2 regions of the Actinobaculum sp. 352 genome follow, and region 2 is predicted to be linked to the other one. Evidence: riboswitches for the same ligand, from Rfam matches in the RefSeq annotation. Region 2 holds a riboswitch; the other holds the start of a gene.

Region 1 (15,633 bases), on a different contig from region 2:
GCGAACTGGTAGGCGTCTTCGATGCTTTCGAATGATTCGTTGACGGGGTTGCTGTTGGGGCGGAGTCTGAAGCGGACCCGGAAGACGGGGGTGCCGTCGGATCGTATATGAGTGTGTATGTGCGCCATCGTCACCTCACTATGCCAAACCCAACTGTGTCACGGGCTGTGTCACGCAGCTAAAAGCCTACCACAGAAACGTTGCTATGACGCGGCAAAGTCAGAGCGGGCGACGGGAGTCGAACCCGCCTCTGAAGCTTGGGAAGCTTCCATTCTACCGATGAACTACGCCCGCAGAATGCTCTACTGATGGTACCGGTTGACCGGCCCGGGAGCAAAGCGGGCTGCAAAATGGCGCGCGTCGTGCCACAATCGGAACGTGCTTCTCTCTGATCGCGACATTCGCAGTTATGTAGATGCCGGCCGTATCTCGGTCGAGCCGTGGGACCCTGAGATGATCCAGCCGTCCTCGGTGGACATTCACCTCGACCGCTTTTTCAGACTTTTTGATAACCACAAGTATCCGGTTATCGACCCTGCCGCCGACCAGTCCGGTTTGACTCGTCTCATTGATGTCGATGCCGATGGAGAGTTTGTTCTGCATCCGGGTGAGTTTGTCCTCGGCTCCACTTTCGAAGTGGTGACCTTAGGCGACGACGTCGCCGCCCGGCTGGAGGGTAAGTCCTCCTTAGGTCGCCTTGGGTTGCTCACCCACTCCACCGCAGGGTTCATCGATCCGGGTTTCTCCGGCCATGTGACCTTGGAACTCTCGAATACGGCGACCATGCCCATCAAGCTTTATCCGGGTATGAAGGTCGGTCAGCTGTGCTTCTTCCGTCTTTCTTTCCCTGCGGAGAGCCCGTATGGGCACGGGGCATTGGGGTCCCGTTATCAGGGCCAGCGCGGGCCGACGGCGTCGCGCTCGCACCTCGGTTTCCATCGGGTCGACGTGGGAAACCGGCCGCTGGATTGAGAGACGGGCACCGAGGTGGGTGCCTTTCAGGCGTCGGTCCCCGGTCGGGCGCTGGTGTTGGGCCTGCATTTCCATTCCGGGCGGCCGACCTTGTTGGGTCGGTGTCAAAATCCCGTCCAAACGAAAGTCGGCCCATCGAGTCGACCTGCGAAATCCGCGAGATTCCGCCATTCTTTAAATTGAGAGATTCCACATTGTCATCGTTTGGACGGGATTTTGACACATGACAGTCAGAACCGCTATGTGGTTGACGGGTGCCAGGTGGCGGGTCTGTCTGGCGTGTGGGATGTGAGCGGCGAAGAGTTGGACGCCCGGCTCGCCGTATGGTCCACGCGGATACAACAACAAGAAGTGGGCACGTGGGCCGGGGTGCGGCGAGTTGGCATGTGGGCCGGGGTTCGGCACGACGAGGTTCACGGGGTGCACTCGCAGTTGGAGATGACGATCTGCCGGGTACGCGGTTTCGACGCCGAGGAAATGACAGCTGGGAGGGTCCTGATTCACGGCCGCTAGGCATCGATTCAGCGCTGCCCGAGCGTCGATTTAGTGCCGCCCGAGCGTCGATGCCGGAGGCGCTGCAGCTAGTGGGCCGGTGAAGAAGGTTCGTTCCCGGACGCAGTTCCACTAGACTCCTTCTAGGAAGTGAACGGCAGACCAGATCAAGGATGTCAACTTCTAGGATGTCAACGGCAGGCCAGCCACCTGGCTCGCCGAGAGAGGACCAAAATGGACATCGGGTGGAAAGTAGTCAGCGCCGGTGCGGGTATCGTTTCCGGCCTCGTCGCCAACAAGGCCGTTGATGTGCTGTGGAAGGGTGTCACTGGCAAACAAAGCCCGCGAGAAGACGACAATCTCATCGACCCGCTGCGAGACGTGCTGATCTTCTCCGTCATCTCGGCAGCGGTGGGCGCGGCGATCAACCAAGTCGTTATCCGCCGCACGGCGAAGTGGTATGGCATGGACCGCGCGTTGGCGGCCATAGGTAAAGGTGTGGCACAAGCGGAAGGCTGATGCCGTCACCCGAGCGGGGCGGGTCTGAGTTCACCCGGTCCATCCGCGATCAATACGGACTCGACCGTACTCACAGCAAGCCGCTGTTGATATCCCGTCTGCCCGTCGTTGACGTCCGATCTTGGCAAAGTTGATACCCGACCCGCCGTCGTTGATATCCGGCCTCGGCACGTTCGATATCCGACTTCGCTGTCGTCGGCATCCGAGTTCGGCATCGTCGATACCCAACTTGCCGTCGTTGATATCCGGCCTCGGCACGTTCGACGTCAGACTTCCGCATGGTCGACATTCGCCCCTCCGCTGAAAGCCGTCCCCGGCACGAGCGAAACCCGACCTCAGCGTGATCGTCTCAGGGCGTACCGACCGGAGGTCTCCGCCCACTCCGTTTTGCTACGATGGAAAACACGACAGGGGAGCGCCCGAAGGGTGTCCCGGAGGTTGCAGTCGAGGTGTCAGCGCCACGGCCGCAACCCGGGACCCGCAGGAGAGCGCTGAGAGTGCGAAAGCAGACCCTCGAACCTGATCCGGTTCATACCGGCGAAGGAAGTCGAGTCCTTCTCTCCCCACCGCAAAGGGTGTGGTGGGCCCTCCAGAGATGGAGGAGAACATGTCACGTTCCCACCGAGCGGTGCTCGCCGCTCTTACCACATTCACGTTAGCCCTCGGAGCCTGTTCTGCCGCCGACCAGCGGTCGAATAATTCCGGCACGGACGGCACTGCCCATAAAACCGTCACGATCCTCACGCATGATTCCTTCGCTCTACCAGATGAGCTCGTGCAGCGCTTCGAGGAGGAGTCCGGTTACACGCTGAAGACCACATCGCCCGGCGACGCCGGCGTCGTCGTCAACCAACTGATTCTCACCAAGGATCACCCGACAGTCGACGGCGTGTACGGTATCGATAACTACTCGGCCCACTCAGCTCTTAACGAGGGTGTGCTGGTCGCGTACACTTCCGATCACCTGCCTGACTCTGCAGAGCAGTACGTGCTGGACGATGCCCTCACGCCGATCGATATGGGTGACGTATGCGTGAACGTGGACCATCGCTGGTTCGCGGATCACGGCATGGAAGAGCCGGAAACCTTAGCCGATCTGGCGAGGCCGGAATACGCGAAACTGCTGGTGGTGGAGAATCCGGCGACGTCGTCGCCGGGTTTCGCCTTCCTCACCGCAACTATCGCCGACGCGGGGACCGACGGATACCTGGACTACTGGGCGCAGCTGCTGGAGGGTGGCGCAAAGGTCGACGACGGCTGGTCGGACGCCTACTACACCGACTTCTCCGGAGCAGACGGCCAAGGCGACTATCCGCTCGTGGTGTCATATGCGTCGTCGCCCGCGGAAACAGACGGAGCGACCGGATCGCTGGAGGCCACCTGTACCCGCCAGGTGGAATACGCGGGCGTGGTGGCAGGGGCGACCAACCCGGAAGGCGCGCAGGCATTCATCGATTTCATGCTTTCCGACGACGTGCAAGCCGCTCTGCCGGAGAGTATGTATATGTACCCGGTGAACTCCATGATCGACCTGCCGGAACAGTGGGCGGCGAACGCATCCCTGGCAGAGAGCCCGCTGCTGGTGGACCCGCAGGAGGTGGCCTCCCAGCGGGAGACTTGGATCAAGGACTGGACCGAGCTGTTCGAGAGTCGGTCGTAAAGGCCATGACGAAACCATGTGACGCAAGAGTGCAGGCTCGTACGGTGACGAAACCATGTGACGCAAGAGTGCAGGCTCGTACGGTTCGGCGTTTGCACTACCGAAGCGGCTCACCGTGGCAGGGCGCTACGGCTTGCCGACTGCGGGAAGGCAGTGCGCGCCAGCTGCGGGGCTTCAGCGCTGGATTGGGGCCTGGATATAGCGCCGGACACCAGTTAGGCCGTAACGCCTGATGTCGGCGAGAATCCTGACGCGCATCTTCTGGGCGCTGGCCGCGCTGGTACCGCTGGCTTTCCTGGCGGTTTTCTTCGCGTGGCCGGTGCTCGCCATGCTCGCAAGGGGATTCTTTGCCGACGGCTCCCTGAACTTCTCAGCCTTCGCCGAGGTGCTGGGCAGCGGCCGCACGTGGCGCATCGCCTGGCAGACGATATGGATGGCGCTCGCGGGCACCGCAGGATCCGTGGTGCTCGGGATTCCGGCCGCCTATGTGTTATACTGCTGCCGTTTTCCGGGCAGGCGCCTGCTGCGGGCAATTGCCACCGTCCCCTTCGTACTGCCCACCGTGGTAGTTGGTGCGGCTTTCCGCGCTCTGCTGGGTAAGGGCGGTCTTTATTCCTTTGCGGGTTTGGATGGCACGCCGAATGCTGTGGTCTTGGCCCTGGTCTTCTTCAATCTTTCGGTAGTGATCCGCACCGTGGGCACCATGTGGCTGAGCCTGGATCCGCGCACCGCCGAGGCCGCCCGCACGCTCGGAGCGCGGCCCTGGCGCGTCTTGCGCACCGTGACCCTGCCGACGCTTGGGCCGTCAATCGCCGCTTCCGGTGGATTGGTATTCCTTTTCTGCGCGACGGCGTATGGCGTCGTGCAGACGTTGGGCCGCCCGGGCTACGGCACACTAGAAACGGAAATCTGGGTACAGACCTCCACCTATCTGGATCTGCGCACGGCGGCGGTATTCTCCTGCCTGCAACTCACCGTCGTCGTATTGTCCTTGCTCATCTCGCGCCGTATGAGCCGAGGAACGGATGTCGCCTTGCGGCTGCGCTCCGGATCGGAGCACCGGTTGCGTCGGCCCGACCTGCCCGCCCTAGTCGTCACACTCGTGGTGATCGCGGCGCTGCTCGTGGCACCCATGGCCTCCCTCGTGGTGCGATCCTTGCGGCGGGACGGTCAGTGGAGTGTGGAGAACTATCGCCTGCTCTCCACCTCTGGTTCCGGCTTCACCGGTGGGGCCACGGTGCTTGACGCGCTGAGCCACTCAGTGCGGATCGCCGTGGACGCCACCTGTATTGCGCTGGCAGTGGGGATTCCACTTGCACTGGTGCTTTCGCGGCGGGTGAGGTCCCGCAGGCTGGCACGCGCGCAGGCACTACTGGACAGTGCCGTCATGCTGCCGCTGGGAGTTTCGGCCGTCACCGTCGGTTTCGGTTTCTTCATTTCCTTGCAGGGGCCACCGCTGAACCTGGCGGGCAACGGCATGCTGGTGCCGCTTGCGCAGGCTGTTGTTGCCCTTCCCCTTGTGGTGAGGGTGCTTGTGCCGGTGCTTCGGGCCATTGACCCACGCCTGCGCGAGGCGGCGGCAACGCTGGGCGCCGGACCCGGCCGGGTCCTTGCCACCGTTGATTTTCCCTTTATGATTCGAGGTTTGGGGCTTGCCACGGGCTTTGCCTTCGCGATATCTCTGGGCGAGTTCGGGGCCACCAGTTTCCTGGCATCGGCCGATTACATGACCTTGCCGGTACTTATTGCACGGCTGCTGGGCCGGGCGGGCGCGAATAACTACGGTATGGCGATGGCCGCCTCGGTTATCCTCGCCGTGGTCACCGCCGGTGTGATGGCATTATGCGAGAATCTGCGGCCACGCGGGATAGAAAGGAGAAGCGCTCATGGATTCTGAGCGAGGCGGTACGCCGCCCACGCCCGTTAAGGAGGGGCGATCCGCGCCACCGGTCCGTTATGGGTTGGAGTTGCACGACGTCGTCGTGACGTATCCGGACGGCTTTGAAGCAATTCATGGAGTTAGCCTCTCCGTCGACGACGGCGAGATCATCGCGCTACTCGGCGCCTCCGGCTCGGGCAAGTCATCGCTGTTGCGTGCGATTGCCGGGCTGGAAAGGGTGACCTCCGGTCAGGTGTTGATGGCGGGCCGTGAGGTAACTCGCCTACCTGCCCATTTGCGCGGATGCGGCATGGTTTTTCAAGACGGGCAGCTCTTTCCCCATCGCAATGTCCGCCGCAATATTGCCTACGGGTTGGAGAGGCCTCGGTCTTCAGGGGCAGAGGAGGAGGCGGACTTGCCTGCCTCCGGTCGGGAAACCACCAGACCGGACGGCCAGCCTACTTGTGAAGCTGATTATCGCGCTGCGGGGTGGTTGCGGCGGCGTCGCCTCAGGCGTTGCTCCATCAACGCGGAAGTGGATCGACTCTTGGAACTGGTCGGCTTGGCCGGATACGGCGAGCGTGCCGTCACGACGCTGTCGGGAGGGCAGGCACAACGTGTAGCCCTCGCGCGATCACTTGCCCCACGCCCTGCGGTCCTGCTACTGGATGAGCCACTTTCCGCATTGGACCGCGCATTGCGCGAGGAACTCTCCGCCGAACTGCGGCGGATCCTGACGGCGTCGGGAACATGCGCGGTGTACGTGACGCACGACCACGAGGAGGCCTTCACCGTGGCGGACCGTGTGGCGCTGATAGACGACGGTCGTATCACCCGGGTGGGAACAGTGGCGCAAATCCGAGGCGAGCTCTGACATACGTAAAGCAAGGAGTCTGCTGGCCGGGGCACGAACCGGTTTCATTGAGGGCGAGGTGGGCCGCCAGGCCTCTACTGCCAGTCGGCGCACGCGAACCGGGAAATACACACACGAGCAGCGAGGAAGAGAGCCCGCCGCAGGTAGTCGGAAAGACCTAGATTTGATGACCATCGTCTCACCTGGTGCGCTGTTAGCCGCACGCCCGATTATTCTGCGGAATACCATTGGCGCCCAAGACTTAGGTCCCCTAGAGTTAGACTATGTTGGTCCGGGAGATCACCGCAGCTGAAGTCGCCACATGGGCGCCGCGCGCGGTTGATCATATGACGCGAATTCGCGAGGCGTCCGGCGCATTGCGCTGCGAGGTCGCCGAGCTTTTCTCTGCCCGGATTCTCAAGACCTTTCGTGTGGGGGTTCCCCGCGGATCGCGTATCTTTGTCAATGACAATTGCACGCAGTGGCTGTGGGTGAAAGAGCGCCCGAAACTCGCCGTCGTCGACGCGAAAATCGATACCGACCCACACGGTCAATGGCGGGAGGCCCTGTGTACCGTCCTCGACGGACGGGAAGCCGAAGTCAGTTTCTTTCCCGGCGACCAGAGTGCTGCCGCGCTTTTCGATGCGCTGCCGCACCGGGAAGTGCTGCGGCATATGTCCGTGTCTCTACCACGGCTCGGTTTCGTCCCTGCAGAGGGGGCGGAGGCAATCCACCTGCGCACGATGGGCGCGGGTGAACTCGGCACCTTCCTCGACGCGGTGTGCGAATCACTGGGGCGGCATGAGGCAAATGTGAACCCCGGCAGTGACGCCCGTGAACTCGCCGCGAAGAACCTGGCCGAGTGCGAGCGTCTGCTCTCCGACGGCGTTTCCACGCCGGGGCACGAAGTATGTGCGATCTGTACAGATACGCGCACAATCGGCGGCATATGGGCGGAAATCGACGGGCATTGCGCTTTCCTATGGAATCTGTACGTGTACCGCCCCTATCGCGGGCACGGGCATTCACGCGCCGCGCTTGTTGCACTGGCTGAGCGGCTCAAGGCTGAAGGCGTGCGGCATATCAATCTGCGTGTTGTGGCGGATAATTTCGCGGCGCAGGCCATATACGACTCGGTCGGCTTTGCGCTCACCGAGCGAACCGTGATGCTGGAACCTGCGCGTATGAGTGCCGACGACGCAGGCAGCAGCGATAGCGTCGCAGTGCCGGGCGATGTCGCAGTGGGCTGAGCTGGGTCCGGTTTGTTAGGCGAGCCAGTCGAGCCATTCCGGCAACTGCCGCTGCGCCTGCTCCCATCCGGCGTCGTAATTTGCGCGTAGCTTTTCCACGTTCCGCTCGTGATTGGTGACGGACATTGCCTCCGGAAAGTACAGATAGGCCTGCCCACGGCGCTCCAGTTCCAGGAGCTTGTCCCGGCTCCGGTTGTAATTGCGCCAGCGCGTCATTAGAGCATCCGCCACGCGCGGATACTGGTGGAAGTATCGACGGTAGAACTGTGGGTTACGCGGGGGATGCTTGCGATAGCTTCGCGGGCGGGTCAGAACGACGAAGAAACGTTCATACCCATCCGCCATCGCCGCGTCCAGAGGAATCCCACCCGAGGGGCCGAGCGCGCCGTCGACGTACAGCTCGTCGTCGATTTCGACCGGCGGCATGAGGCCGGGCATGGTCGACGAGGCCCGCACCTTCCGCATGAGATCGGGCTTATCGGCGATGTCGTCCTTTGACCAGTACACCTCGCGGCCATCGGAGACCCGGAAGGCGCCGATGCGCACGGCGGCCGTGTTGTTATGGAAAGCGTCGTAGTTGTACGGGAGCGCCTGGCCCTCGTTGCCGGTCTCCTCGTAAATGTAATGCGCGTTGAAAAAGCCTTCGCCGCGCAGAAACGTGCCAAGGGAGCCGAAGTTGGGGTCGTCGGCGAAGTCTACGAAGCATTCCTCGGCCCGCTTGGCCTCCCCAGCCAGATAGTTGGCGGTGTGAGAGGAGCCGGCGGAAATGCCTGATACGTGTGGAAACTGCAGGCCCTGCTCAATGAGGGTGACGACCACCGGTGCGGTGCCGCTGGCACGCATGCCGCCCCCTTCGAAAATGAGGGCTGTCTCCTCCAAACGGGACATGGCTGATCTTCCTTTCGCAGACTTTCAGTGTAGTTCACGTGAGGCCGATGGCAAGAAGGTGTGATTGACGAGCCTGTTAAGCCGTCCTCATCGTCTAGGCTGAACATGTGAGTCAGTCCCCCACCGGGCGCCGACGCGGCGCCGTCGTCGATCCACTTTATCCCGGCCGTACGCGCGAAATACGTGTTCCGTTCGAAGAGCCGCTTGAGCTCCGGGCAGACGGAAGGTGCCTGGTGCGGCTGCTGCGCACCCCAGGGCATGATCTTGAATTGGTGCACGGCTATCTGCTGGGGGAGGGCCTTATATCGGGGCGCGATGACGTTCGTAGCGCGCGCTACTGCGAGGGAAGGAGCATCTCGGAGGGCGCCGGGTGCGCCGAGAACAGTTACAACGTCGTCTCGGTAACGGTCAATGACGCAGCGACATTGGCGGCTGCGGGTTCGGTTACCGCCGACGTGGGAGTTAGCTCCTCTCAGTGGAAGGTGCCGGGGCCGGCTACATCACCGCAAGGGCGGGTGAAGCGTGCTGGAGAGAGTTCCGTTCTTCAGAGCATCGCGTCGGGGGACGGGCGTGAATCCCCTGCTGGGCCGGATGCGCTTGACGACGTCGCAGCACGATCAGGCGGGTTCGACGACGTCGTCGCGCCGGTGGCGATCAGGGAGGACGTGACCATTGTGGAGGCGGCACTGTTGCGCCGCATCGTCGCCAAACTCGCGCAGGAGCGCGTCTACTCGGCGGCATCGCTGACACTGCCGGGAATCTCCACGGTACGGACCGATATACATCTGGGGCAGGCGGTCGACAAGGCGGTGGGATGGGCCGTGCTCGCAGGTCTTATGCCACTGGAAGGTGCCGTACTGGGAGTGAGTGGCATTCCGGATATTCACGTGATGACCCGGGCAGTTCGAGCAGGGCTACCTATTGTGGTGGGTATGCACCCGCCTAGTTCGTCTGCCATCGACATGGCGGCGGAATACGGCGTGACTTTGGCTGTGGTGCAGGACGCCGCACCGGAGCCGGATGTGGTGGTGTTGACCGTCGCGGACCGGGTTGAAGAGGGCCCTGTAGAAGGGGAATAAGAGAGCCTTGAGGGAGGGGACTAGGCCGCCGCGATTACTACTGGGAGTTGTGGCCGAACGGCTGGTGTGGGGATACAGGGAGCTGTGGTAGAAAGACCGGTGTGGGGAGCGCTCCCCATTGTTTCGGCTGTCATATCGGAAGCGAATATGACAGGATAGCCATATTATCCGCCAACAGTTGCTACCACTCGGTTGGATACTTACCGGTACCCGTCCGGGATGGCGTTGGCACTGCATTTGCAGTGGCAGGCCTGCCGCGCGAGTCGGGCAGCAGCCCGTGGCGGATGGACAGCGCAAAACTAGAACGAGGTGAAGGAGCTGACGTGGGTGGACTCATCGTATTCTTGTTTATTGTCTTCGTGGCGATCATCGGGGTCACAACGCGGGCCTTGGAGAATAACAAGGTTGATCGAATCCGGGAAGCGAGCACGCGGCTGGGACTCGAGTATGTTGGTACCGACCGCGATCTTGGCAGATACCTCGGAAATGAATGCAACGTCGATAGACGCGCAACGGCGAAGTATGTTGTAACGCGCAGGGGCAGGACATATGGGGTGCTCCAGTGGACAACTGGATCTGGCAACAATCAAACGACACATCGGCGGCCGTTCTTCACCGTGGCAATTGACCCGCTTTTTCCCAGGACGCGTATCAAGCCGGAGGGATTCTTCAACTTCAAGCACAATGACATTGAAACGGCGAGCGAGAAGTTCAATGTCGACTGGGATATTCGCTCGGATTCCGAGCCCTTTGCCCTCAGTTTTCTGGTTCCCGCGGTACGCGACTGGATGTATAGCGCCCCCTTCCGGGAGCTGCATCTGCTACCCGGCTTGATCGTGGGTCTTGGCGGGGATGACTACGAGGTTGAGGAGTTCGGTCACCTCGAGCGGCGCATGGTTGAGCTGTGCCAACTAGTGCCGCCACATGTGTGGGGAGATTACCCGCGTCCGCTCATTGACGACGTCGCGCCGGGCGAGCCGATACCCTATCCGGACGATTTTGGAGGCTATGACACGACGTATTACGAGACTGGCAGCATGGATTCCCCGCCGGTCCCCAGCCCTGATCAGCTTGGGCAGGCCACGGCGTATGCCAATGAAGTCAACGGTGTGCCCACTAATCCGGTGGATATCAATGATGCTGATGGCGTGCCGGGGATATCCGACGTGCCCGGGATATACAGCGGTTCCAGCCAGACGACCGCGCAGCCCGTTCCTGATGCGGCCGAGACCTTTCCGACGCCGAGTTCGCCCTCGGTTGGGCAAGGCAGCGCGTGGGAATCCGGGCAGGGGAATGCTTGGGCGGCCGAAACGCCGAAGAGGAAGTGGCGTGGCTCGAAGCGAGGTGAAGGTAGCTGCCGTGAAGCCGGTTCGGCGTGGGCGAATTGAGACCCAGTGCCGTGCGCGACTGGGGTCAGGTGCTTAGCGACGCAACCGCTTGTGTAACAAGGCTTCTCGGATCATATTTGCTACGATGATCGGTGCGAGGAGAGTGCCTTTCAAGCGGACCCGTCGTGGCGTCCGCACCCTGCGGGCAATCACTGGGGATTGGAGTGTGACCGATGGTGAAGCCGGACCCGATGGTCGCCTTGGCGAGTGTTAGCTTCAACTATGGACGTCGGCAGATCCTGCACGATATCGATCTCGCCGCATCGCGTGGGGTGACGGGAATCGTTGGTCCGAACGGTGCCGGAAAAACTACCCTGCTCTCGGTGATATCGACGCTGCGGCGGGCGCGTTCGGGTAGCGTTACGATATGCGGTCATGATGTCAGCACACGGAGTGGTATGCAGGCGGCGCGTGATCGGCTGGGTGTGCTGCCGCAGAGTTTCCGCCTTGTACCGCATATGCGGGTGGCAGACACGATTGCTTATGCGGCATGGTCGCATGGGGTGCCATCTTCCGAGGCAAGAGAACGGGCCGGTGAAGCGGCCGAACTGCTCGAGATTTCCGATCTGATGGAACAACGGGTGGGTAGACTCTCCGGCGGCCAGCGGCAACGGGTAGGAATTGCGGCAACCATCGCACATCGTCCCGAGGTTCTGGTGCTCGATGAACCAACGGTGGGGTTGGACCCGGAAATCCGCATGGGCTTGCGTAGCGCTCTCAAGGAGATCGGGCGCGACACATGCGTGATCCTCTCGACTCACCTGATTGAAGACGTAGCGATTCTTTGTGATCACATGGCAGTGATATCAAACGGCCGCGTCAAGTACACCGGATCTCCCAGGGACCTGGAATCACAGGTCAATGTGGAATTCGCGGGAGAGCAAGGTGTTATGGGGTCACCCCTAGAACTGGCATACTTAACTATCTTGAGTAAAGGCGCCGTATGAGACGAAGTAACTTGGGTGTCATAGTCACTGGCGTTGTGCTGGCCATCGGCGGCGTGCTGGTGCTGGGTATCCAGCACCTCGGTGGGTTGTATGTGTCTCCGGCCATCCTTTCGGTGGTGCCGCTGGCAAGTCTGCTGTATACGGCTCCCGCCTTGGCCGGGCTCGCCTGCCTGACTGCCTACTGGTATTGCGATAGGAACTCTCCACTTGCCTCGCCCGTGGCTACTCGGGCTGCTGGCGGGCAGGCGTTGCGCGAGTTCGGGCGTTTCGCGGTGCCGGTGCTGCTGAGTTTTACTGCCGCTGCTTTGATTGTGCCACCGATACTCGCTACCCGGGCTACCGGCGGAGAACTTGACTGGGTTCGTATGGCGACGGCTCCGGTCGGGCTTCTTCTTGTCAAGGCACTCGGCTTCTTCTTAGGTCTGGCAATCGCACGGTGGTGGGCAATTCTGCTTTCCATCGTGCTTGGCGCTGCGATGGCTTTTGCTCCACAACTATTGATGAGTGGATTGAGTGGAAGGAACGGCTTTTCCGGTGAAATGGCGCCGTTGGCATTCTCCGTGATAGGTGGTCAGTTGACCCAGCGCGGTGCGGTGAGTCCGGCGTGGTGGGGAATGGAAGCCTTGGTTCTTGCGGCCGGATTGCTTGGTGTCATGGCTATATTTACATGGCAGCGTATGGCGGCCGGGTATGGCAGACTTCCGGCAATAACAAGCCTCGGCGGTTGCGTGGTTGCCCTTGCGGTGTTGGTGCTGTGGGGATCGCGTTGTCCGCGAGTCACCGCATTCTATGAGGTGGACGAGGTTGTATGCTCCTCGACGACGGCTGGCACAGAGGTATGTCTTGCTGCCGAGGAAGCGCCCTTACTGTCAGAGGCAGTGGAGGATGTTAACGCAGTCGAGGAACAACTACAGACCGGAGGGGGAGAGGGATTCTCCAGTTATTTGCCGGTCGATATGCCGTCTCATGGCTACCACTTTTCTCCGGGGGAGCAAGAACAGACGCGATTTGAGATTGCGGCTTCCTACACGGGGCTCAATCAGTGTAAACCGGGTGCGTCGCTGGACTTTTCACATGCACTAACTCTGTGGGCAATGCAAGACCAGGAGACAATCGACAATCTAGCGGAAGACATGTACACGGAGAATATATATATACGCATGCTTTTCTCCGCGCCCGATAGTGAGGTTGTCGGTTTGTACCACGAGCACCGCGACGAGATTCTGAACTGCGAGTATGCTCCGCAACTGGAGCAATGAGAGGGGAAGCTGGGGTGGCGGCTAGCCCAAGCCAACGAAAGTACTGCAATGCATAGACTACGAGCACCAGTATGGCGTGTGGGCAGGCGTGTTATCGCCCCGCTCGTCGCAGTTCTTCTCGCTGCCCTGCTGCTGATGAAGTTCCCCGATGAGGTGTACTTCTTCGGGGAAGGCTCTCAGATTGTAGGGCGCCCCATTCCCATGCGGGAACTCGCCTGCTGGCTGCTTGCCTGGGCAATTGTTGCCGCAGCGGCGCCGCGCTTTCCGCTCTGGGAGGCGCTGGGCAAAAGGAGCCTGACGTGGAGAGCGCTTGCTGCTGCGGCTGCGGCACTGGTGTTGCCGGTGGGCCTATACCTGCTCGTGAAGATTCCAGCCGAACTCATGACGCCGGGTATGCCCGACCCGGTGGTTATCGTCGGCAACGTACTGGCTGTCGCCGCGCTCGCCGTCATATGCGTCTGTTTGGCAGGATTCGCTTGGGGATCGGTTCTGCTCCTGGTGTTGGTAGCGCTAATTCTGCATGCGCAAGCACAAAACATTGCACTCTGGGCGCTTCCCTTTACGTGGACCTTTGTGCGCAATGAATCAACAGGGGCTGGCTTCGACGGAAGTGTCAGATGGGTGTGGATGGCGGTGCTGATTGTGGCGGCACTGGCAGTTGCCTGGTTCACTCGCATGGTACCGCCGTGGCGGAAGGGACGTCTGTAGGGCACCTTCTGATCGTGTCTCCGCGGGATGCGCGGGGCACCGCTATGCTCGGCGGTAGGGCGTGTTCGGCCCTGTTGCGTTGAGCGGCTCTGTTGCGTTGAGCGAGCATGTTCGGCTCCACTGCGTTGATACTGCGCGGCCATGCAAGGTGTGCGCTACCGGCGCGTTACTCGGCCCCGCGCTCTTCCGGGATGGCGTGCAGCCCGACGACGCAGGCCACCAGCAGCGCTAGCAACGCGATCCGCAGGGCGGAAACCGGTTCGCTGCCGCGAACCATTCCCCAGATGACTGCCAGTGACGCACCAATACCCGTCCACACCGAATACGCCACCGCCGTCGGCAGGCGCTGCATCGCCAGCGCCAGGCCAATCGTTGACCCGAGCAACGCCGCCAGGAACACCAATAGGGGCAGTCCAAAACCAGAGAGCTGGCCGAGCGCATGAGCCCACACGGCCTCAAGTACACCGGCTCCTATTAGCAGTACCCATGCGCCGCCGCGGCCGCGCTGGCGAGTTCGGTTCTTCCCGTCTCCTGCCCCTCCGGCGCCTCCTTCCGCGGTGTCGCCCGCGCCCCCGGCGTCGCTGTTCGCGGAGTCAGTTTGCCGAATGCCACGGTCGGCAGGCTCGCTCGTCTGTGCCCCGGAGACGTCGTCGGACTCTTTGCCGGTGTCTGCGGTGCCGCAACTGCTGGTTCCGTCGTCGTGCATTCGTCCGCTAGCCTCCACCGTCACGCCGTCACCTTCAATCCGACGACGGCGACGATGATCCCGGCGATACAGCAGGCCTTTGTTACCGAGACTCGCTCGGTGCGGGTGATGAACGCCCAGATGGTCGTCAGGCCGGCGCCCACGGCCGTCCACACGGCGTATCCTGTGCCCGCAGGGATTGTGCGCAGCGCGATGCCCAGGCCGGCCACGGATAGCGTGCTGGCGACCAGGAACAGGAGAGCGGGCCGCAGGCGGCGTAATCCATCAGAGCGCCCCAGCGCATGCGCCCACACGGCTTCCAACGTTCCTGAGCCGACAAGTATCAGCCAGTCCATTCGTCTCTCCTCGCTACTTCCGCGTTTTCACCAGAATCCCTGTTTTCACCACGGCATGACCTTGAATCTGCCTCTACCGCTCCCCAGATGGGCCCGACCGAGAAGCCGCCAAACAGGTCGCCGGATGATCCTCGGTCCGCCTAGGCCACTCCTGTTCGAGGTGTGCCCGTTGGGATGGCTCCACGGCCGGACGCGCCACCGCGGGCTACCCCGATGTGGGCTATTCCGACGCGGGATGCTCGAACGCGGACCGCCCGATTCCGGGTCACACCAGGCCGAAGCGCACCTACTCGAAGTATCCCGGCCCATCTTCCACCAGGCCGAGTCGCCCTCACTCGGGCCGTCCAAGCGCGTATCCCACCTGATCGAGCCACCGCGCCTCGGATGCGATAGCAGAAATCACGCCCGGAGCACCGGCCATTGGTATTACTGCAGATTCGGGTTGTAGCGCAGCGAATTGACCCGGCAGGAGCATTCGGTGGCGATATTGATCCCGGAAGCAAGTTTTCCCTCTGCGCGCAGTTCCAGCAGGCGGGGGACCACGCGGTCGCGTAGCGACCAAGGATCAATGGTATTGACGTAGATCTTCGTGCCGCCCTCGAAACCGGCCAAGGTGGAGGTGCGCCACTTGATGAGAATTCGCCACGGAATAGGCACGTCCACATCCATCGGGCGGCTGTACCACTCCTCATTGGTCG
Region 2 (15,633 bases):
GAGAACACGGTTGTTGGCCATGTGGGCAACGCGGCGTTGCTGGCGGTTGGGCATCTGGGGCGTACGATCCTGACGCTCGGCCTGCTTGCCGCACCAGTAGTACTGGGGTTCTACGTGTCGGCTGCGCGGGCTCCACTCGCGTGGTTCATGATTCTGTTGGGAGTTGCATTCATTGCGTACCTGATCGCACTCATCGAGCTTCCCGTGATCAATCGTCTGCGCGCTGCCGCACGCGAGTAGCTTTTGCACGATTCCCCTCCCAAAAACCTGACTGGCCGTTTTCCGCCTGTCGTTTCGCGCCTGCCGTGCCTGCCTCTCCACACCTCGCCACGCTCGACCCACTCCCGTTTTCCGGGTTTTCCACTAGCAGCTGTGAAACCCGTGATCCTCGTCCATCCCACTCCCGTTCTCCGGGTGTTCCACCAGCAACCATGGAACCTGTGATCCCCGTCCACGCCGCCCCCTTCTCCGGGATTTCCACCAATTTCCGCGAATAACCCGGAAAACAAGCAAAAGCCCGGAGAACCCGGCCCAGTAACTTCAGCCCGAGTTGCCCGGATCATGCCCTTGATTTCCAGAGACTGGCCGTTTGGCCCCAGAATGCGAGACTAGAATCTAGTAGCCGTCGGCATCCAATGCGAATCTAGAAGGTCATGCTATGTGCGACTCAGGCGACGCTCGTTTCAATCTCTGGACGGGGCCACTACTGGACGCCCGGGCACGAATGACGCTTGAGGGTCTAGAAGCCGTGGATGCCCTACATGTAGCTGAGCTCGCGCTACGCGACGCTAAGTACCAGAGGGACAAGAACCCAGTCGAAACCGCGCTTCGGCACGTAGACTCGCCATGGCACGCACTCGCCCTGCGGCGTGGCGGCAGCCGTTTGAGCTTCTGGCTCGGCGACGGCGAGTTCCTTCCCTGGGAGTTGATCCCAGGCGTTCGCGAGAAGGTTCAAATACACCACATCCTCTTGGCAACACGGGATGCGGCCAGTGCGCCAGGCCACGCCGACGCCAGTGCGCCGGACCTCGACAATTCAGGCAGCAGCCACATTCCTTCCTGCGAAATGTTTTCAGGCCAATGTAGAACATGGCAGTGTCAACGTACAGCGTTTCTCCCGGCAAGCGATGTCACTTATCGTGCACGCTCGCGAATCTCATGGCGCAACGGTCAGCAGCCTGGTCGCAATTCAAAAAGAGGACATTCCGTTGGATATCCCGCTAGACACAAAGACTTTTGCACTTCTTGAACGCGAGGAGCGCCGGATCGCCCGTGCCGAGCAAAAGACCCGGAGGCGTTGAAGGCCCTACCTCTGCGACTGTCCAAATCCCGTCCAAACGGCGCTAATCTGGATTAATTCATTTTAAAGAATGGCGGAATCATGCGGATTTTGGCTGGTGTGCCGTTCGGCTCTTTTCCGTTTGGACGGGATTTGGACACGCATCCTATGCCGGTCACCTCAACAGCCCTGCATACGAAAAGCCGGGCACCCATTGCGGATGCCCGGCCAGCGCTTCTTCGGTTCAGCCCTATCAGGCCATCTTGGTGCCGACGGAGCCAAGGCGCTCGCACGCCTCGACAACACGCGCGGCCATGCCGGCTTCGGCAGCCTTACCCCACGAACGCGGATCGTACAGCTTCTTGGTACCGACCTCGCCGTCGATCTTGAGGACGCCGTCGTAGTTGCGGAACATGTGGTCCACAACCGGGCGGGTGAAGGCGTACTGCGTGTCCGTGTCAACGTTCATCTTGATGACGCCGTTCGCCACTGCGGTGGCGATTTCCTCAGCGGTGGAGCCGGAGCCGCCATGCATGACGAGGTCGAAGGGGCGGTTATCCTTCCAGCCGATCTCTGCGGCGACTTCTTCCTGGATGGTGCCAAGGATGTCCGGACGAAGCTTGACATGGCCCGGCTTATACACGCCGTGAACGTTACCGAAGGTCAGAGCCGTCAGGTAGCGACCATTCTCACCAACGCCGAGGGCCTTGACCGTCTTCAGTGCATCCTCCGTGGTGGTGTACAGCTTCTCGTTGATCTCACCAACGATGCCGTCCTCTTCGCCGCCGACAACGCCGATTTCGATCTCAAGAATCGTGTTGGCCGCCTGCGACAATGCGAGCAGCTCCTTCGCGATCTCAAGGTTCTCATCCAGCGGCACTGCAGAGCCATCCCACATGTGGGACTGGAAGAAGGGCAGGCGACCGGCTTTGACCTCTTCGGCCTCCAGCTCCATGATCGGGCGGATCCACGAATCGATGTTCTGCTTGGCGCAGTGATCGGTATGCAGGGCAACCGTCACCGGGTAGTTCTTGGCAACCTCACGCGCATATGCGGCAAGCGAAAGTGAACCGGCAACGCGGTCTTTAATAGTGGAGCCGGAGGCGTACTCGGCGCCGCCAACCGAAACCTGGATGATGCCATCCGACTCAGCTTCGGCGAAACCGCGCAGTGCAGCGGTGAGCGTCTGCGACGACGTCACGTTAATCGCCGGGTATGCGAACTTGCCCGCCTTGGCGCGGTCAAGCATCTCGTTGTAAATCTCAGGAGTTGCGATAGGCACGAGAACTCTCCTTTAGTAATTTCCTGGACTCTCCTATTCTCTCACTTCGCTCCGACAGAAAGCACCCCAAAAGGCCCCGGTATTTGTGCCCACATTGAGAGCCACAACACAACCAGCTCCATACGCGTCCGAGGAGAAGGATCTTCCATCCTGCGGCTTCCCCTTGAACGGCGCGACTCCATACACGTCCGGCAGACGGCCGACTTCTGTCTGCGTGGTAGTGGGCCTCTCACACTTCCGCCAGCCACCGAGGGGTCGGCCAACCACTATCTTCCCGCTGTCCCCACTTACATCTTCTACCGACCCCACCGACACCTTCAGCCCCACTTCCTCGACACAAGGCGTACTTCCACCCTCCGTTCCGAAATGTTTTCTCCACCACCTGCCAGGCTGCACCGCGCTACGCTGGCACTATGGAAATACGAGATTCCGAGCGCGGCTTCGAGGCGATTATCGACGGCCAGGTAGCCGGGTTCATCGACGTCGTCGACGACGGCGCCACCCTCACCCTTCCCCATACGATCACCGACCCAGCTTTCGGGGGCCGAGGCGTCGGTTCAGCCCTGGTGCGCCGTGCCATTGAACAGGCGCGTACCACGGGCCGAGCCGTGCGGCCAACCTGCTCCTTCGCCGCGGCCTGGATTGCCAAGCATCCCGACGACGTCGCCGGAATCGAGGTTCTGGAATGATCAGCGATATCACGCAGGCGGCTCAGGCTCTCGCTGCAATGATCGCTGGGAAGAAGACTGTGGCAATCACCGGAGCCGGACTCTCCACAGACTCGGGCCTACCCGATTACCGCGGCAAAGGATCAACCGAGCAACCGTCAGTGTACTTTGATGACTTCGCCTCCGATCCGGTATGGCGCCGCTGGGTGTGGCAGCGCAATCAGGAGACGTGGCGCGCCGTCGACGCCCTTTCCCCCACCGCCGGGCATCGCGCTCTGGCACGGCTGGAACAAGCGGGACTCGTCGTCGGCGTCGCCACGCAAAATGTGGACAACCTGCACCAGAAAGCCGGGGCACGTAGAGTTGCGGAACTACATGGCTCGTTCACTCGAGTCACCTGTATTAGCTGTGGGGCCGAGTTTCCACGCGAGCGCGTCGACGTCGAGTTGCGGCGCCTTAATCCCGGCCTCACGGAGGATCCCGACCCCCGCCATGCGGCAATCCTCGCCGGTGCCGACCGCGAGGCCGCGCAGGCCTCAACGTTCGTCGTTCCCCCCTGCCCGCGCTGCGGCGGCATACTGAAACCAGCGGTGGTGTTCTTCGGGGAGAGTCTGCCCGGCCAGGCGATGCAAGACTCACTGGACATGGCCCGCGAGGCGGATGTGGCACTCGTCGTCGGAACTTCACTTGTGGTGATGACCGGCATGTTCGTGGTACGGGAGGCACTCGCCACTGGATCAACGCTTGCGATCATTAGTCGCGGCGGCACCCAGGCCGACCCACTGGCCGACCTGCGGATCGAAGCGGGGGCTTCCGAAGTACTGCAACGCACGGCAGAGCTGTTACTCGGGATCGAGAGCTGAGCATTCTCGCGACCAGGTCGTGGATTCTCGCCAGTGGTGAGCTACCGGCAGCGCCCGGGCGGGCGCGCTTCCATCACCCCTCCGATTCATGGTGCGCATTGAACCGGGTAATCTCCACCTGCGTTATTCGTTGGCAGCTTCACGGTCTAACTGTATTGCGGCATCGCCCAACTCCCTGCCAACACCGCATGGCGACCGACAGTGATCGGGACACTCCGCGCCCTTGCTGTAACGAAACACTCCGCGCCCTTGCTGTAACGAAACACTCCGCGTCCTTGCTGTAACGAATCTGCGGGCCCTTGCTGTAACGAAACACTCCGCGTCCTTGCTGTAACGAATCTGCGGGCCTGCGCACTAGCTTCGATGCTGTACCACCCACCAGTGCATGGCGATTGCGGCGGCGGCTGCCACGTTAAGCGAACGGGTGGAACCGTACTGCTTGATGCGCACGGCCTGCTCGCACACGGCCAAGAGTTCATCCGAGATCCCGGTGGATTCCTGCCCGAAGACCAACACGCAGCGCTCCGGCAGGTGGGTTTCCTCAAGCGCGGTGGAGTTTGGCGGATTGTCGACGGCGACCAGGTGGTAGTCATTCTCCCGTGCCCACTGCGCCAGATCGACGGGAGCGGCGTGGTGCAGGATATCGAGGTACCGATCGGTGACAAGCGCTCCGCGACGGTTCCACCGGTGGCGCCCCACGATGTGTACACCGCCCACATTGAATGCATTACCAGAACGGACAATCGACCCGATATTGAGATCGTGTTCAAGGTTCTCGATGGCGATGTGGAGGGCGCTGCGGTCGCGGTCCAGCTCCTCGCGAATGGCCTGCACGCTCCAGTAGCGGAACCGGTCCTCGACATTGCGGCGGTCGCCATTCGCCATCAGTTCCGGGTCGAAGCGCGGATCGTCCGGCCATGGTTGCGGCAGCGGCCCGACGCCGACGTCGCGCGGCGATTCCGTCATCCGGGTGGCGGTGTTGGTACTGTCCATGGCTGCTACCGCACCATCGATACCCGCTGCGTCTTCTACCGCCGGCAATGCTTCTTCTATCTCTGGCAATGCTTCGCTTCCACCATGTTGTTCGGGCGAACTGCTGCGGTTCTTCATAAGGCCCTGCTTATGCCTGCGGGTCAAGCCCGAGGTCGGCGAGATTGAGAGCGGCAAGATATGGCACACCTTCAGCTTCGATTCGCTCTTTAGCGCCGGTTGCCCGATCCACGACGACGGCGACGGCCAGCACGTTCGCCCCGGCAGCGCGAGCGGCGTGCAGGGCATGTATGGGAGAACTGCCGGTAGTGGACGTGTCTTCAAGAATGACGACGTTGCGCCCGGCAATATCCGGCCCTTCAATTTGCCGCTGCATCCCGTGATCTTTTGCCTCTTTACGCACGACGAAGGCGTCTAGGTCCAGCCCGCGTGCGGCGGCCGCGTGCATGATGGCGATAGCCACCGGATCGGCACCCATGGTCAATCCGCCGACGGCGTCCACCTCGCCAGGGCCAAAACCGGCTTCTTCCAACATGTCGAGCATGACATGCCCGATCAGCGGACCCGCCTCATGATGCAGCGTGGCACGCCGCATGTCGACGTAGTAGGTGGAGGTGCGACCGGAGGCAAGCGTGAACGTGCCGTGTTGGATCGCGAGGGCCTGAACTAGCTCAACAAGTCTGTTGTGATGCGAATCATTCACAGGTCAAGCTTAGCGGGTGCTGGACGCTGACCAGGCAAGACGTTGCCGTAGCGGTCACGCGCCGCTGGAATTCCTGTGAACAAGCCCCCAAAGAGTCCGAGTACGTAGTAGCATCACACGCATGACACACCAGTTCTACTCACAGTTGGATACGCTCATCGGGCAGCTCAAGCGCTCTGCGATTGATGCCTATATGGTGTGGACTGTACAAGGTGGAGGTCACTTTTCACTCAACCCTAGTTCGTCAGAATACATAATGTATGAGAACCGTGGGGTAAATTACTTCGTGACACGACCCAACGAGCACGGGGACGGAGGAGGTACGCTATCCAGCGAGGATCACCGTAATTTCATCCGTGGCGAGTACAACGAAGATCCGGCCAATTTCTGGTCTGACCCCGATCAGTTCGGCCGGGCGTTTGACGAGGTTCGAGCGACGATTGATTCGATCCTCGAACCATGGACCGATCTGCCATCGCTTGACGGGTTTGACGTGCAACTTGAATACTGCCGCAAGTTGATGGGGATGCTTGCCAGCTCGGGTAGTACTAGCAAAGGAAACCTCGTGCCCGGTGGCTTAATCACGGACGATATCGATGCCATCGAGCGCAAGATCGAGAACATGTCCGGCGGTGCCATCGGGGCCTTTAAACAGAAGTTCGTTGACAAACTCGGCTCAACCGTCGGTAACCTACACGCAGTCGCCACTATTCTTGGCGCAGCCATGGCCTCCGAACGCGAGGTGATTTCACAGACCCGAACTGCTGTTGCTGACAATGTCGCTTACGCTACGGAGACATTCGACATGATTGCGCAATGTCAAACGGCGCAAGACAACATCACTTTGAAGATCGCCGCAGGAGCTGCAAAAGCAGCAGCACTCTTCCTGTCCGGTGGAGTTGCCACAGCCGCAGAATTATCCGCAATTGGACTAGCCACCGTCTCCGAAATCCCCGAGAAAGAGTACAAGTTGCCAGAAGGAGTCAGAACCTACGAGGAAGGTATAACATGGGTTAAGAGCCTTTTTACCTCTATCAACAACGATGTTCTACGTGGAGAACAAGCAATCGCCACCAGCCTCACGAAGAACATGGAACAGATGCATACCGATCATGGCAACTATGATTTAACTATGCCACCGATTTCCACCGTTGACGGCATCAATATCGAGAAAGAAGCCGTAGTCGATGTCGGACTCATCAACGAGATCATTACGACAAATATGCCAACAATGGCCGACAATCTCCGGGATGCCTCATCGAAGGCGTTCCTCATCATTATGTCCTCCGTAGCCATTCGGGATCCCAATGTCGGTTTGGGCCTGGCTGGCCCCAATCACGAGTTCGACGATCTCAGTTATACGCTCCGGCAGCTTCTCTCCGACCTCGCGGCAGAGGTTCAACTTGGCAAGATCAATCTTGAGAAAGTGATGAATCTTATCTTAGAAACGGACAACGCCAGCAGCGACAGCCTTAAGGAAGTCGTGGATCAGATCGAAAACCGTACCTTTGACCCCTGGGACACATCCCGCTCAAAGCTATTCCCTCCACGCCCCGGCCAGGATGAAGCACTCTGAGGAGCAGATATCAGTGAAAAAACGACGTTTCTACACCACCCGCGCCTTCTTCGCCGTCATTGCGATTGCCTACATCGGCTGGCTACTTCTCGACAATCCGAGCTTTCAGGATCCGCGCACCCGAACAAAAATCGCCTGCGCTGCAATTGCTGCACCGATTTACGAAACCCGCACCGGAGGCCTAGCCACCCCTGATGACGAAGCCTATGCAGCACGCAGTGAGTACCTCGACTCACCACTTCGCTACTACCCAAACGACATCGACATCGCCTGGGCCCAAGGCTGCGAAGTCGCTCGTATGAGCCGACAAACACATATCATCCTCGCCTCCCTACTCGCCACCATCATCTTCTTTTCCATCCCGCCGAGACAAAAGGGCAACACAGGCAATCGAGACCAAGGAGAAACCGTCGATAGCGAGCAGCCGTCACAGGACACCTAACCCGCAACAAGTTGTAGCAACTTCCTTCACGACAGACGCACAACCACTCCACTGAAAAGGAGCCATGCGACCACAAGTCTCTTTCAACGGGCGTGTTGTCCGTATTGCTGTGATAGTAATCGCGCTGTTTATCCTGGGATGGTTGGCCCTGACCAAACCAAGCTTCCGTGACGGCGACCTCAACATGGCCGTGCACTGCGCCCCGATTATCGCCCCGACCTTCGGCGCAGTACCAGACACCGCACAACCCGAGGAGCAAACCCTCGCTGCCTTCGATAACTACGCCAACGAGATGAAACTTGACGAGGCCGAGCGAAGATCCTTCACCAGGACCTGGAGAACCAGCTGTCATACGGCGCGTATGGACCGGCGGATCGAAATACTCTTCCTTAGCGCTGCAAGCCTTATCGTTATCTTCTCCATCCCCTTCCGTGACCGAATAACAGTCAACCTGCCCCACCGAAAATCACAACCTACACGCCAGGCAACCCCAGGCTGGAGGCACCATGTCTAACCCACACACCACGGAACCGTCCCCTACCAACACCTCGACGAGCGATACCCGTTACCACATCACCGCCACCTTTATCCGCTTCCTCGTCCTCTTCATCGCTACCTACGGCATCTGCTGGCTCGCGGTACACGAGCCCGCCTTCCACGACAAGGCCTACACCGGAGCCACCGTGCATTGCACCCCAGTCTTGAAGGCAGGATTCGGCCCCACGAATGCGGGCGTTTGGAGGCATGATATTGACTCCTCCAATGCCCGTAGTAACTACCTCGATGCACAGCCGGACGATGAGTACACAGCCATGCGCGGTAGGCTCAATGCAGCTTGGCGTGACGGTTGCATCGCGGCGCGTGAGAATCGGGAAGCGCTGATTGTTGCTCTCACGGCCGCTACTCTCGGAGTTTTCTTCGCGATCCCGAAGAAAGCCCGTATCCCGCTGCCGATTCAAAGACATCCCGCCTTGGAAGACGACACCGTGGCACTACGGCACGGCAACGCATCCACACACAGCGAGCCATCAACTAAAGCCGACCCCGCCCGGTTCGCACCCAAACCAAGTAACACGGCAACCACGGAGAGCGACACCATGCCATGAAAAAGCGACGTTTCTACACCACACGGGCCTTCTTCGCCGTCGTAGCCCTTTTGTATATCATCTGGTTCCTCTTCAGCAATCCCAGCTTCTACGACTACTACGCCGAAGTAAAGGTCCAATGTGTCTCCGTCGTTTCCCCCGGATACGGCCAACGTTCAGGTGAGATTGTGGAATTTGACAACGATTCGGTTAGCGCTTACAACCAGTACCTAGAATCGCAGAGGGACGGAAATCGGACGATCAACAACGTTGACCTCAAACAGACCTGGGCCCAAGGCTGCGAAGTCGCTCGTATGAGCCGACAAACACATATCATCCTCGCCTCCCTACTCGCCACCATCATCTTCTTTTCCATCCCGCCGAGACAAAAGGGCAACACAGGCAATCGAGACCAAGGAGAAACCGTCGATAGCGAGCAGCCGTCACAGGACACCTAACCCGCAACAAGTTGTAGCAACTTCCTTCACGACAGACGCACAACCACTCCACTGAAAAGGAGCCATGCGACCACAAGTCTCTTTCAACGGGCGTGTTGTCCGTATTGCTGTGATAGTAATCGCGCTGTTTATCCTGGGATGGTTGGCTCTAACCAAGCCAAGCTTCCGTGACAGCAATATTGGGCGTGTGCATTGCGCTCCGATCATCTATCCAACATTCGGCGCAGTGCCAGGCAACGTGGTCCAGCCCGACGAACAAACCCTCACCGCCTTCGATGAGTACGCCGACGATATGAGCTATGGCGACGACATACAAAAAATGCTAAAGGCATCTTGGCCCACGGCCTGTCATGTCGCGCGCATGGACAGGCGGATCGACATCCTCTTCACCGGCGCCGCCTCACTCGTCGTTGCTCTCTCCATTCCTTTCACGCGATGCGTCACCATCACACTGCCACGTCGAAAACCTCGCCCCACACGCACCACTCCGGAATGGAGGCATCATGTCTGAACCACAAACTCCAACACAGACATCGGCACTATCTGACCCAGCAATGAATGACACCCGCTACCATATCACCGGCACATTCATCCGCTTCCTCTTCCTCTTCATCGCCACCTATGGCATCGCCTGGCTCGCACTACACGAACCCACCTTCCACGACGACACCTACACCGACGCCACCGTCCACTGCGTCCCTGTTTTCAAACCGGGATTCGGCAGCTCCCCAAACGCCGTTCTGAGATTCACCAGCGAGGCAGGCAACGCCCGCCAGGACTATCTTGATGCACAACCCGACGAACTCTATAGCGAGGCAGATGGGATGATTGATGCTGCGTGGGTTAACGGTTGCATAGCAGCACGGGACGCTCGCGAGTCACTCGTCGTCTCCCTGACTTTCGTCGCCTGCGGCATCTTCTTCGCCATCCCGAAGAAACTTCGCATCCCGCTGCCGATCCAGAAGCAATCCGACTCGGATGACGACCAACCCACGACGCAACAAACCGGAACGGCTCCCTCTCCCCTCATGAAACCGGTAGCTGCAGCAGGCAACACCGATCCCACCCGGTTTGCACCAAAAGAAACCACCACACCCACCACAACCCGAACGATCGAAGAGCCTGCGCAACAACCAAGTGGCAACAACTGAGAAGTGCGGGTCATCATCGGAATCCCCAGCATCGCGAACAATAAGGGGCAGTCGCTCCCCGAGGCGATACTAGGCGACAGATGGGCGGTGTAGTCGCCTGGGATCTCTAGTCGTGGTAAGGTCGAAGACGCACGGGAGCCCAGATCGGGCTGAGAGGGAGCACTGCTCCGACCGTTGAACCTGATCCGGGTAATGCCGGTGGAGGAAGCGATCTCAGGGGACGCGCCATAGGGGGTGCATCCTTCTCCCGGATATAGAAGGGAGAATTCCCTGATGTCTCCGAAACAACCAGCCGCGATACCGACCACGGTCGCCGACCCGCTGGCTTTTGGCGTTGGTGCACGAATCACCGCCGCAATTATGTCTGATCACTTTGCCGACCAGATTCTCTCAGCATTGGCTCAAACTGATGCCACCGGCCTCGTCGTCGAAACCGGCGATGTCAGCACATATCTCGGCGGAGAGGAAGCCACACTTCTCCGCTATGTCACCGACCTGGCGGAGGCCATTGCGGCAACCGGAGCACACGCCTCCATCACTCTGCTCCTGTCACGCGGGTGCCCCGGCGAAGTCGCCTGCTCCACACCCGGCCGTGTCAGCCCTCGTGTCGTCGATACTCCAAGCGGGCGCGTGACCGGCCGATACGCGACCGCCGAATGGACTCTCTATCCTCTTGCCGACACAGCGGCACTCGGTGGCACTCCCGACCACATGCGCGATATTGCAAAGGCGATAGACATCGCGAAGGAAAGCGGCGTCTTCCGCGGATCGCACCACTTTGTCACTCGACTCGCCGGCGACATCGGCACCATCCTCGCAAGCGTATTCGCCGCATGGGTGCACGTGGGAAACTCCGTTCAGCATGTCACTTCGCATCTGACCTTGTCACTCAACAGTCCGTCACATACCACCGATGACATTTCTCCACTCGTGGCAGGAGGAACCGATGTCTGAGAAGACGGACCACGCACCCGCGAAACCCACCCGGCGCGGCCTCGCCATGCGTGACATCGTCCTACTGGTGATGCTCGCCGTCGTCTTCGGCTTCCTGTACTGGGCCTTAGTGCAGGCATGGAATGCCCTCGCCATCGCTATGGGGCCGGGTGGCGACCTTGCCCAGCACATCTTGTTCGGCGGATGGCTGCTGGTGGCGCCGATCGCCATTGCGATTATCCGGTACCCAGGAGTAGGAGTTATTGCGGAGGTCATCGCCGCCGTTGTTGAGGTAGTATTCCTCGGTTCTCCGGTTGGCCCCATGCTACTTCTCTCGGCAACGCTACAGGGCTTAGGTTCGGAGTTGCCCTTCACACTGACCCGCTACCGCCGCTTTGGATGGGGAATCTACGCGCTATCGGGCGCCTGCGGAGCTGCGGCTGTTTTCGTTCTCAACGCTTTCCGCTCAGGCTGGTGGGGACAGTCCATTATCCTCGCCCGTTTCGGTATACAGGCGGTCTCCGGCCTTGTCCTGGGCGGTCTGCTCGCAAAAGTCATAGTAGAAGCACTACGTTCTACCGGCGTTTTGGACGATTTCGCCATCGTGCGGGAGGGTGCACAGCGGTCGGAAGATGCGCCGTGGTCAGAAGGTACACAGCGGTCGGATGGTGCACAGCGGTTACCCCGGCAGAACCGGCCCGCATCCCGCAGCACATCGCAACACCCCACCGCTCCGACCCGAGCAGCGGAAGCATCACCACACGGCGAAAGTGATACCGGTACCTCTTATGACAAGTACCAGTAACGACCAATCCGGTACCGGCGACCGCGTGGTTGTGCGAGCACGGGACGTAAGCTGCCTATTCCCCACCGGTACCGGCGTCGGTCCCTTGACCTTCAGCCTTGAGATGGGTGAGAGCGTGTTGCTGGTCGGCCCGACCGGCTCGGGGAAATCCAGCCTGATACGCCTGTTGCACGGCGCCATTCCCAACGCCTTCGCTGCCAGAGTCAGTGGAGAACTCGAAGTCACCGGACGCAGGCCACAGGACCATCAGGTCTATGACCTTGCCGACCTCATTGGCGTGGCAATGCAGGATCCCGAGTCGTCGATATGCCTGTCCGATGTTGACGATGAGGTCGCCCTTCCGCTGGAGAACCTCGGATTTCCCGCTGCACAGATGGAACAGCGGATCGGCTGGGCACTTCGCATCAGTGGCGCTGAAGGGCTACGGGGCAGAACAACACAAGCCTTATCAGGCGGCGAGTTACAACGTATTAGCCTGGCCACCGCCGTCGTCGCACACCCCCGACTACTCCTCTTGGACGAACCTACCTCCATGCTCGACGCCGACGGAATCACCGCTGTACGCGAGACCATCACGTCTATCCGCCACGAAACCGATGCGGCGATGATACTGGTCGAGCACCGCCTTGATGAACTGGCAGCCGCCGACGGATTGAAAGGACTGCCCGACCGCTGGCTCGTACTCGGCCCGAGCGGCGAACTGCGTTGGGACCTCCGGATATCCAAGGCCCGTTGGGGTCAGGTCCGTGAACTCATCGGGCAGGGCTGCTGGCTGCCCATTGATGTGGAGTTACGGGCGCTCTTGGGAAACGACGCCGACGACGCGATCATTGGAGAAGCCGGTGAGATCGACATCGAGACAATACGATGCAGAGTCGGAACCGGCAACGACTTCAGCAGCGGCGGCAGTTTCGGCACAAGCCGCACTTTGAGCGCTGGCAACGACTTCAGTACGGGCCACGACTTTGACGCCGACGAAGGCTTCGAGACCGCCCGCACCGCCTCGCAGCACAGTACCAGAACGAAACGAGCCGTCGTCGTCGCTCGCGACCTCGCCATAACGAGGACCATTCGACAAAAAACTGATCCACCTGTCGTCGCAGGAATCAACTTCACCTTATACGCGGGGGAACTAACAGCGCTTGTTGGTTCCAATGGATCCGGGAAATCAACCCTGCTGCATACTCTTGCCAAGCTAATTCCGCCGCATAGCGGCACCGTCCAGGCACCACGCGTCGGCGTCGTGTTCCAAAATCCCGAGCATCAGTTCGCCGGACGGACCGTTCTGGCTGAAGTGGAGTATGGGCTGAGCGACCGTGCACCTGCCGGAGCACTGCTGGCGGAGTTCGGCCTGACACCATTTGCCGACCGTGATCCATTTCGGCTTTCCGGCGGGCAGAAACGCCTACTCAGCCTGGCAGCCATACTGGCACACAACCGTCCCGTTCTCCTTGCCGACGAGCCGACTTTCGGGCTGGATCGGCACGCCGCGATCTCGGTAATGCGGTGCTTGCGTCAACACGCCGACGGCGGTGTCTGCGTCGCCGTCTCCAGCCATGACATGCGGGCGGTAGCGGCATACGCGGATCGCGTGATCGTCCTCGCCGACGGGAGGATTGTGGCAGATGGGCCTCCGGCTACCGTTTTTGCAGACCCTGCTCTCTGCGCCGCGGCACATCTGTGCCCGCCACGGTTGGTAACCGAGCTGGCGGCATGGACTGCAGAACAAGAGAATCGCGCTCAACCGTACTCCGGCCGGGTACATCAACCCGTCCATCACACGGCAGGAACTACGGCAAGAGGGAACAGTCAGGCACCGGTTGATCAAAATCCCCCGCACCAGGCTTCACGCGACCATACTCGAAGTGAGCTCTCCCACCTATTACAAGCGCTTGACGACATGGCATTGGAAGCGGGGCGATGATACGAGACTCGTGGCTGGCGAGGCGTCATCCACTGGTGAAAGCCGCTGCTGTCCTCGCCGTATCCATTGCGGTTCTATTCCTCTTCCGACCACTGCCGATTCTCGTGCTGTACACGACGGCGCTCGCCGGAGTACGTGCAGCGGGCCGTGTTCCCTGGCGGACGATCATACTCTCGCAGATCCCCTTCCTCTCCTTCGCGATGGGGATCGTTCTCGTTAACGCCATGAGCAGGCCGGGGCTCCGCTTATGGGCAACGTTGCCGGTGCCGATCACGATTGAAGGGCTCTCAATCGGAGCCGCTCTCGCATTACGCGCCATGCTGATCGGAGTGCTCACCGTAGGTTTTCTCGCCACCACCCGGCCACGCGACCTGATGATCAGCCTCATCCAGAACCTACATCTCAGCCCTCGTTACGCCTATGCGATTCTGTCCGGCCACCGCATGTTGGAAGCCATGCCCACTCGTTGGACGACGATTCGCGCCGCACAAGCGGTGCGGGCACCCCTAACACGAAGGGGGGCACCGCGCCAAGGCGTCAAAAGCTTCGCCCGCGCTGCCTTCGCCCTACTGGTCACTTCTATCCGCTCATCCGAGCGAATAGCGTTGGCGCTCGAATCGCGCGGCTTGGGCCGTACGGGCCACACCATCCGCGACCCGATGACCTTCTCCTTTGGTGACCTTGTCCTGTTATTGGCGACCATGTGTGTTTTCGCCTTGACCGTCATACTGGTATGACACGTTACCGAGCTGGATCCTGCGAATACACCTAACTTATGCGATAGGCATCAAGGAATGCTAAACGTAGGAGAAGGACAATCCTCCGGGTGTGGGCGCCACCTCCCCGGCGGCCCCCACACCCGCGCCTCACTTCGTATGCTCACGCACGATCTGGCGGCCCGCCACATGCACCATGATCTCGTCGGTGCCGCCGCCGAATCGATGCCCGCGGGCGTCGCGCCACAGCCGCTCCACACGCACGCCCTCAGTCACGCCGACGCCGCCATGAATCTGCAGGGCGTCGTCGCACACCTCGAAGGCGGCGATTGAGCAGTACCGCTTGCACAGGGCGGCCTGCTTGCGATCGAGGCACTTGTTGTCGACCATCCACGCCGAGTGGTAGATGATGTTCTTCATGTTCTCGATCTTGATCGCCATATCGGTCAGCTTCTCCTGAATAAGCTGGAAACTACCGATCGGCTTCCCGAACTGTACGCGGCTAGCCGCATACTCGGCCGCGTCTTGGAAGGCAGCCTCCGCCAGCCCAAGTGACTGTGTGGAGGTCATAATGCGCTCTACCTCGAAGTTCTTCATCAGCTGCACGAAGCCGTTGCCCTTGACGCCTACGAGGCAGGACTCGTCCACCTCGGCATTGTTGTAGTAGATCTCGGAGGAATCGGCGGTATGCCAACACATCTTGTCGATCGGCGTCAGCTCAATTCCGGGAGTATCGGTAGGGACCAGGTACATCGAGA

The links. A riboswitch is a leader RNA that binds a small molecule or an ion and turns the genes downstream of it on or off. The one in region 2 is predicted to bind thiamine pyrophosphate.
Region 1: linked by a shared signal. The riboswitch ahead of EKN07_RS10200 (thiamine ABC transporter substrate-binding protein) and the one ahead of EKN07_RS09150 (YkoF family thiamine/hydroxymethylpyrimidine-binding protein) in region 2 are both predicted to bind thiamine pyrophosphate.

Annotation. Positions count from the first base shown of each region.
Region 1 is NZ_RQSN01000010.1:364-15,996, forward strand. Features, by position in the region: partial or broken gene EKN07_RS10175 (hypothetical protein) at 1-128, opposite strand, end outside; tRNA gene EKN07_RS10180 (tRNA-Gly) at 224-294, opposite strand; gene dcd (dCTP deaminase) at 379-972, shown strand; gene EKN07_RS10190 (hypothetical protein) at 1,189-1,485, shown strand; gene EKN07_RS10195 (DUF4235 domain-containing protein) at 1,699-1,983, shown strand; gene EKN07_RS12885 (hypothetical protein) at 2,014-2,241, opposite strand; TPP riboswitch at 2,383-2,546, shown strand; gene EKN07_RS10200 (thiamine ABC transporter substrate-binding protein) at 2,591-3,643, shown strand; gene EKN07_RS10205 (iron ABC transporter permease) at 3,876-5,540, shown strand; gene EKN07_RS10210 (ABC transporter ATP-binding protein) at 5,530-6,396, shown strand; gene EKN07_RS10215 (GNAT family N-acetyltransferase) at 6,660-7,625, shown strand; gene EKN07_RS10220 (patatin family protein) at 7,641-8,513, opposite strand; gene EKN07_RS12625 (formate dehydrogenase accessory sulfurtransferase FdhD) at 8,621-9,592, shown strand; gene EKN07_RS10230 (hypothetical protein) at 9,916-10,980, shown strand; gene EKN07_RS10235 (ATP-binding cassette domain-containing protein) at 11,154-11,927, shown strand; gene EKN07_RS10240 (hypothetical protein) at 11,924-13,186, shown strand; gene EKN07_RS10245 (hypothetical protein) at 13,235-13,894, shown strand; gene EKN07_RS10250 (SMR family transporter) at 14,061-14,624, opposite strand; gene EKN07_RS10255 (SMR family transporter) at 14,621-14,935, opposite strand; gene EKN07_RS10260 (DUF4921 family protein) at 15,362-15,633, opposite strand, start outside.
Region 2 is NZ_RQSN01000008.1:35,313-50,945, reverse strand. Features, by position in the region: gene EKN07_RS09215 (DUF624 domain-containing protein) at 1-240, shown strand, start outside; gene EKN07_RS12600 (hypothetical protein) at 779-961, opposite strand; gene fbaA (class II fructose-bisphosphate aldolase) at 1,533-2,561, opposite strand; partial or broken gene EKN07_RS09205 (GNAT family N-acetyltransferase) at 2,930-3,250, shown strand; gene EKN07_RS09200 (Sir2 family NAD-dependent protein deacetylase) at 3,247-4,092, shown strand; gene EKN07_RS09195 (TrmH family RNA methyltransferase) at 4,447-5,085, opposite strand; gene pyrE (orotate phosphoribosyltransferase) at 5,213-5,785, opposite strand; gene EKN07_RS09185 (hypothetical protein) at 6,042-7,361, shown strand; gene EKN07_RS09180 (hypothetical protein) at 7,375-7,803, shown strand; gene EKN07_RS09175 (DUF236 domain-containing protein) at 7,868-8,317, shown strand; gene EKN07_RS09170 (hypothetical protein) at 8,310-8,909, shown strand; gene EKN07_RS09165 (hypothetical protein) at 8,906-9,346, shown strand; gene EKN07_RS09160 (hypothetical protein) at 9,411-9,857, shown strand; gene EKN07_RS09155 (hypothetical protein) at 9,850-10,497, shown strand; TPP riboswitch at 10,619-10,721, shown strand; gene EKN07_RS09150 (YkoF family thiamine/hydroxymethylpyrimidine-binding protein) at 10,771-11,451, shown strand; gene EKN07_RS09145 (ECF transporter S component) at 11,444-12,235, shown strand; gene EKN07_RS09140 (ABC transporter ATP-binding protein) at 12,219-14,159, shown strand; gene EKN07_RS09135 (energy-coupling factor transporter transmembrane component T) at 14,156-14,896, shown strand; gene EKN07_RS09130 (acyl-CoA dehydrogenase family protein) at 15,026-15,633, opposite strand, start outside.